Regions from separate parts of the Arthrobacter sp. FW306-05-C genome, predicted to be linked through region 1. Evidence: predicted binding sites of a transcription regulator. Region 1 holds the regulator's gene; the other holds the start of a gene.
The links. The regulator HspR, encoded in region 1, represses chaperone genes until heat shock. The targets are predictions, from matches to a motif close to AAGTTGAGTCNNNNNGACTCAACTT.
Positions count from the first base shown of each region.

Region 2: LFT44_RS08990 (ATP-dependent Clp protease ATP-binding subunit) is a predicted target of HspR. The motif match lies at 1,961-1,985, and genes of this name have one in related genera.

Region 1 covers NZ_CP084556.1:3,988,648-3,992,052, forward strand. The annotation lists gene hpaH (2-oxo-hept-4-ene-1,7-dioate hydratase) at 1-38, shown strand, start outside; gene LFT44_RS18555 (HpcH/HpaI aldolase family protein) at 23-844, shown strand; gene LFT44_RS18560 (hypothetical protein) at 968-1,354, opposite strand; gene LFT44_RS18565 (heat shock protein transcriptional repressor HspR) at 1,537-1,962, opposite strand; gene LFT44_RS18570 (DnaJ C-terminal domain-containing protein) at 1,977-2,948, opposite strand; gene LFT44_RS18575 (nucleotide exchange factor GrpE) at 3,044-3,405, opposite strand, start outside.
Region 2 covers NZ_CP084556.1:1,948,341-1,951,745, reverse strand. The annotation lists gene LFT44_RS08990 (ATP-dependent Clp protease ATP-binding subunit) at 1-1,945, opposite strand, end outside; gene LFT44_RS08985 (DUF1345 domain-containing protein) at 2,300-2,929, shown strand; gene LFT44_RS08980 (glutathione-independent formaldehyde dehydrogenase) at 3,300-3,405, shown strand, end outside.

The DNA.
Region 1 (3,405 bases):
ACGGACCGCTGGGGAGCGTGACATGCCGTTTCGAATAGAGGACACCTTCCGGTCCGCGCTGGCTGCGGAAAAGCACAAGGGTAAGGCAGGCCGGCCGCTGGCCGGCATGTGGGTCTGCTCCGGCAGCCCGCTCATCGCCGAACTCTGCGCCGGATCCGGACTGGACTGGCTGCTGATCGATGCCGAACACAGCCCCAACGGACTCGAATCCATCCTCGCCCAGCTCCAGGCCATCCACGGCTACCCTGTGCATACCCTGGTCCGGCCGCCGGTCAACGACACCGTGGTGATCAAGCAGTACCTGGACCTGGGCGTGCAGAACCTGCTGATCCCCATGGTCAACTCGGTCGCCGAGGCCGAGGCCGCCGTGGCCGCCACCCGATACCCGCCGCAGGGCGTCCGGGGCGTGGGCTCCGCTCTTGCCCGCGCCGCACGGTGGAACCGGGTTCCGGACTACCTGGCCAAGGCCAACGAGACCATCAGCGTCACCGTCCAGATCGAATCCACGGCCGCCGTCGAGTCAGTGGAGGACATCCTCAAGGTCGACGGCGTGGACGCCGTCTTCGTCGGCCCGTCAGACCTCGCGGCCTCCATGGGACTGCTGGGACAGCAGGAACACCCCGACGTGCGCGCCGCCGTCGAACACTGCCTCGCCGCCGCCAAAACGGCCGGGAAACCTGCCGGCGTTAACGCCTTCAACCCGGACACCGCGCAGCATTATCTCGACCACGGCGCCGATTTCATCCTGGTGGGCGCCGACGTCGCCCTCCTGGCCCGCGGCTCCGAGGCCCTCGCGGCGAAGTTCGTAAAGCCAACCGACGGCGAAACCCGGCCCAGCTACTAAGCCCCCGTGGTTGAGCCCGCTGCCGGACTGGCCCAGTTTTCGACGCGGGAAACCCGGAAACCCGGGCTCCCGTCGTGGGTTATCTCCGAAAAGTGGGCCAGTGTGGCACAGGGGCCTTCGTTGCTAGCCCATGGCCGGGGCGGCTGACGTCCGGCCGGCGAACTGGCGGCGGGCCCAGCGTGCCAGTTTCTTGCCCTTGCCCTTCCACCAGTTGTCCTCGTCCTGGTTGTGGTGGAACCGGAAGACGATAGCCACCAGCACGAACATGCCCATCACCACATTTATCCAGGAGGAAACCACCAAGGCGATGAAGACGGTCATGGCATTGGCCATGATGGACGGGATGGCCAGGGTCCGGAACACCGTGCTGGCCACGTAGCGCCGGTGCGACCTCGGGACGGAAAGCTCGCGGACCATGTCGAAGCAGACGCAGACCACCACGACAGTCTGCCCGATGGCCAGCAGGATCTGCCCAGGCAGGGAGTGGCTGAACGCGGCCACCGATTCCATTCCCGGACTCATGGCCGGGCCTTGCGGATGAGACCTTTGCTGAGAACTCTAAACACGGAAAAACCCCCAGAACTTGTGGAACCACCGCCGCTGATCCGGCGATGGTTCCATTCAAGTTTCAGGGGGCTGTCCGGTCACGAGTAGTAGGTACTCTATTTTCGGCAGGCAGCGGGATGCAGTACTTACTGCCCAATGGCCCGGGGCCGCCACAGCATGACAGCCTGCGACCTGGGCCGGGGCCGCTGTCCGCGTGCCAGGCTCACCACGTCACCGGCTGCGCCGGCAGCAAAGATCCGCGAGTCCACCGCACGGGGCCGGCGGCCCAGTTCCTCGGTGAGCTCGGTGATGCGGCTCTGGAGGGCCGCGACCTGGTTTTCGAGTTCCAGGATGCGCTTGATGCCCTCGAGCGATACGCCTTCCTGGGACAGCCGCTGCACTTCCCGCAGCATGTTCACGTCACGCTGCGAATAGCGCCGCGATTTCCCGGGGGCGCGGCTGGGCTTGACGATGCCCAGCCGGTCGTACTGCCGCAGGGTCTGCGGATGCATGTCCGCCAGCTCGGCCGCCACGGAGATCACGAAGATCGGCTGGTCAGCACTGATGTCCACGGCTCACCTCCGCCCTAAAGCCGGGCCTTGGCTGCCAGGCCCTCGCGGACGTCCGCCGACGACGTTGCCTCGGCGAACGCCTTGACCGCAGCTTCGGCGTCCTTGTTGAGATTCTTGGGAACTGCGACGTCGATGGTCACCAGAAGGTCGCCGGTGCCCTTGGAGGTCTTCACGCCTTTGCCCTTCACCCGCAGGGTGCGTCCCGACGGCGTGCCCGCCGGGACGCGGACCTTCACCTTGTCGCCGTCGATGGTAGGCACTTCGATGTCGGCGCCCAGGGCAGCCTCCGGGAAGGTGACCGGGACGTGGATGCGGAGGTTGTCGCCGTCGCGCGTGTAAAAAGCGTGGGGCTGGACGGAGACGGACACCACCAGGTCGCCGTTGCCGGCAGCACCCGGCTGGCCCTTGCCGCGCACGCGGACCTTCTGGCCGTCCTTGATGCCGGCAGGAACGCGGACATCGATGACTTCGCCGCTGGGCTCGCGCAGGCCGATAGTGGTGCCGCGGATGGAACCGGCAAAGGAAATGCTGGTGGAAGCGGTCCGGTCAGCGCCCTTCTGCGGCGTGCGCTGGAACCCGGGGGCACCGCCGAAGCCGCCAAAAAGATCCGCGAACTCGGGAGGGATGCCACCGGCGGAAGGATTGAACCCGCCCGCATGGCGTCCGGTGTTGCCGGTGAACAGGCCGCCGAACATGTCCTCGAACCCGCCGTTGCCACCGGCGGCACCGCCGGGAGCAAACCGCGCCCCGCTGCCCATGGCCCGGATGGCGTCATACTGCTGGCGCTCATCGGGATCCGAAAGCACCGAATAAGCCTCGGAGATGTCCTTGAACTTCTTCTCGGAAGCAGCGTTCCCCGCATTCGTATCAGGGTGGTGCTGGCGCGCAAGCTTCCGGTAGGCCTTCTTGATGTCGGCGTCGGAAGCGTCCTTGGCAACACCAAGGATCTTGTAAAAGTCCTTGTCCACCCAATCCTGGCTAGCCAATGGCGTTTCCTTTCAAAAAGTACGTGCCGAGATGGCAGTTCACATCAGTGTTCTTACGAATCATTGCTGCGAACTGCCATCTCGTTGGAGTAATGCTACGCAGGTACAGCGACGATGACCTGGGCTGCGCGGAGGACGCGGTCTCCTGATTTGTAGCCTGAGCGGAGCACCTGGCTGACGGTGTCAACCTCGATGTCCTCGCCGGGCTGCTGGATCAGGGCCTCGTGGATCGTGGGATCGAACTCCACGCCGGTCTCGTTGATGCGGACCAGGCCGTACGTCTTCAGCGCGTTCTCCAGTTTGTTGGCGATCGCGGCGAAGGGTCCGTCGGTGAGGTCGCCGTGCTGACGGGCGGCGTCGACGTCGTCCAGGACCGGGAGCAGGGAGTTCAGGACGCCGATGACGGCCATTTCCCCTGCCACGGCGCGGTCGCGTTCAACGCGCTTGCGGTAGTTGA
Region 2 (3,405 bases), 2.0 Mb from region 1:
TACGACGGACGCGTTCGGTCAGCTGCCCGGCCTCGCCATAACCGACATAGCCCGGAGGGGCTCCGACCAGCCGGCTTACGGTGTGCCGCTCGCCGAACTCACTCATGTCGAAGCGCACCATAGCATTCTCATTTCCAAACAAAGACCCGGCCAGCGCCTTGGCGAGTTCTGTTTTGCCCACACCCGTCGGGCCGAGGAACAGGAAGCTGCCGATGGGCCTGCCCGCATCCCCCATGCCGGTGCGGCTACGGCGGACCGCCTTCGCGATCAAAGTCACGGCGTCGTCCTGCCCGACGATCCGCTGATGCAGGTCATCCTCGAGCCTGGCCAGGCGTTCCCGGTCGTCTTGGGTGAGCCTGCTGGCCGGGATCCCGGTGGACCGGGAGATGATTCCTGCAATTTCCGCTTCATTGACGATGTTCTGGACGCCGTCGGACTCCCATGCGCTGGAGCTGGTCGCGGAGAGCTTCCGGTTCACCTCTTCGATCTCATCCCGCAGTCTCGAGGCCTCTTCATAGCGTTCTGCGGCGGCCGCGTCGTTCTTGGACTTTTCCAAAGCGACGAGCTTCTCGCGCAGAACATCCATGTCGGGCCGCGAGCCGCGTTTGAGGCTCAGCCGCGCACCTGCCTGGTCGATGAGGTCGATGGCCTTGTCAGGCAGGAAACGGTCGGTCACGTAGCGTGCGGAGAGTTCGACGGCGGCACGGATCGCCTCGTCCGTGTAGCGGACGCCGTGGTGTTCCTCGTAGCGTCCACGCAGGCCGTCGAGGATCTGCACTGCGTCCTCGACGCTGGGCTCGCCGACGTGTACGGGCTGGAAGCGGCGTTCCAGTGCCGAATCCTTCTCCAACTGACGGTATTCGTTCAGGGTGGTGGCGCCGACGAGATGAAGTTCCCCACGGGCCAGGCGCGGCTTGAGGATGTTTCCTGCGTCCATGCCGCCTTCCCCCGCGCCGCCGGCTCCAACCACGGTATGGAGTTCGTCGATGAACAGGATAATTTCCCCGGTACGTGAAGCCACCTCGTCCATCGCCTTGGTCAGGCGCTCCTCGAAGTCACCGCGGTATCGCGTCCCGGCCAACATGGCCGGCAGATCCAGGGCAACCACACGCTTGCCGCGCAGCTGTTCGGGCACGGTGCCGGCGACGATCGCCTGGGCCAGCCCTTCGACAACCGCGGTTTTGCCCACGCCTGCTTCCCCGACCAGGACCGGATTGTTCTTGGTGCGCCGGGCGAGGATCTCGATGGTCTGCTCGATCTCGGCACTTCGGCCGATTACGGGGTCCAGGCCGCCTTCGCCCGCGCGCTGCGTGAGGTCGATGCCGTAGGTATCCAGGACAGGGGTGTCAGATGCATCGGCGGCTGCCTGCGACCGTGCGGGCCCTGCACCAGCCGGTGCGGACGCCGGCACCGCGGACTGCCCCCGTGGGCCGGACTGCAGGGACTCCGGTGTCACTCCGGCCGCTGCAAGCACCTGACCGGCCGGAGCCTCCTGGTTGACGACGAGGGCGAAGAACACGTGGTCAGGATCGATGTACGTTGAGCCGAATGCCCTGGCAACCTGGTAGGCGTCCAGCAGGGCGCGCTGTGCCGACGGCGTCAGGGCCAATGCCGTTTCCGCCCTGGCAGTTGCCTTCTCCGGAAGACGTTCCTCGGCGGCTGTGGCGATGGCACCGGGCGCCGAGCCCGCGTGGCGGATATAGTCGGCGGCCGGTTCCCGCTCGACGATGACACGCAGGATGTGCAGCGCATCCACGTGGACATGACCGTAGTTCGCGGCGAATTCCGCGGCGCGTGCAAGCACCTCGTGGGTGCGCCGGCTCAGGAGCCGGGTGATGTCCATAGGTTGCCCGTTCCGGGCCCCGCGTTGGCCCTGCAAATAACGGGCAAGGAATTCGTCGAAGGAGCCGTTACTGAACTCCGCCGGTCCGAATGATGAAGCCATGAAACCTCCGTTGGAAAGTTGAGTGTACATGACTCAACGTTGGGGAATGGTATTTATTCCCGGGTGCAGTGGTGACGCTACGACCCGGTGAAAGCCATGAGTTCCGGCATCTGGCTGCAGCCCATGCTCAACGTGCTATTCCGCGCCGGATCACTTCTGGTCATCGTCCGCTGAAATCAACCCTGAAGGACCCGCGCATGTCCGCGTACGATGGGGCACAATGAACCCCCGGTTCCTTGTGAACGCAAAGAAATCCGTAGGTCCAGAGATATTCCGTGATGTTGAGATCCGCTCTGACCCAAGCGGCGGACCGTCGGACCCCTTCACGGCCATCGAACTGGAGGGTAAGTCTCAATGTCACATATAGATCGCAAGGCTCTGATCTCAGCCATCGTTGGTCTCGTTGTGGCGCTTGTTCCGGCGTTGCTTGGCGCTCCGGAACTCGCGCCCTTGATCGGGTGGTCTGTCGCCGGCTGCGTCTTCCTGGCCTGGGCGTGGACCAAGGCGTGGCCTGCTGGTCCGGAAGCCACGGGCGAACTCGCCCGCCAGGAAGGCAAGTCTCGACGGCTCGTCGACTCCCTCATCACAGGTGCGACATTTGCCAGTCTCGTTGCGGTTGTCTTTGCACTGATCCGCAGCCAACAGAAGGATCCCATCGGCGTGGCGGCAGCGATCCTTGCTGCTCTCGGCGTCGTGCTCGCGTGGTCGCTCGTCAACACTGTCTACGCCTTCAAGTACGCTCGGATGTATTACCACGACGACCACCATCGCTTCAGCTTCAATCAAAACGAGGACCCGTCGTACAGCGACTTCGCCTACGCAGCCTTCTCCATCGGCATGTCATACAACGCCAGCAACGTGAACGAGTCATCCACCCCCTCCCGCAGGATCGCATTGGGGCACGCACTGCTCTCCTACTTCTTCGCCACCTTCGTGGTCGCAGTAGCGATCAACCTCGTCGTCAGCCTCGGCCAGTCCGGTTAACTGCGAAACATATACCCACGTGGCAGCCTAATCCTGCCCGTGCCGCGTAACGATCCAGCACGGTGCAAACGTGGGAATGGACAGCGTGAAGCAGCACCCGCCGAAATTGTTGCACCCTCTTACCCCTCGACATCCTTTACTAAGGGTGCTTAGCATTGAGGTCCGGTATTTACTATTTCGCGAAGTGGCTTGCCCGCCAGGATTTCCAGTGCAGTGAGCCACCTTGAATCCTGGGCCTCCCGCCCGTATGGGCGGACTCAGAGGTCCTTTCCTATCCCGCTCCCCCGTGATGTACGAACACGTACCTGGGTGCCGCGCGCCCTGGAGTGCATTTGTGCTGCCCCGGGCGGACTTTGGAAAAGAGCGAACAATGAAGGCTGTAGTTTACAAAGGACCCAACGACGTCAGTGTCGAGGAGATCCCCGACGCCAAAATTGAGCACCCCGCCGACGTGCTGGTGCGCATCACCTCAGCGA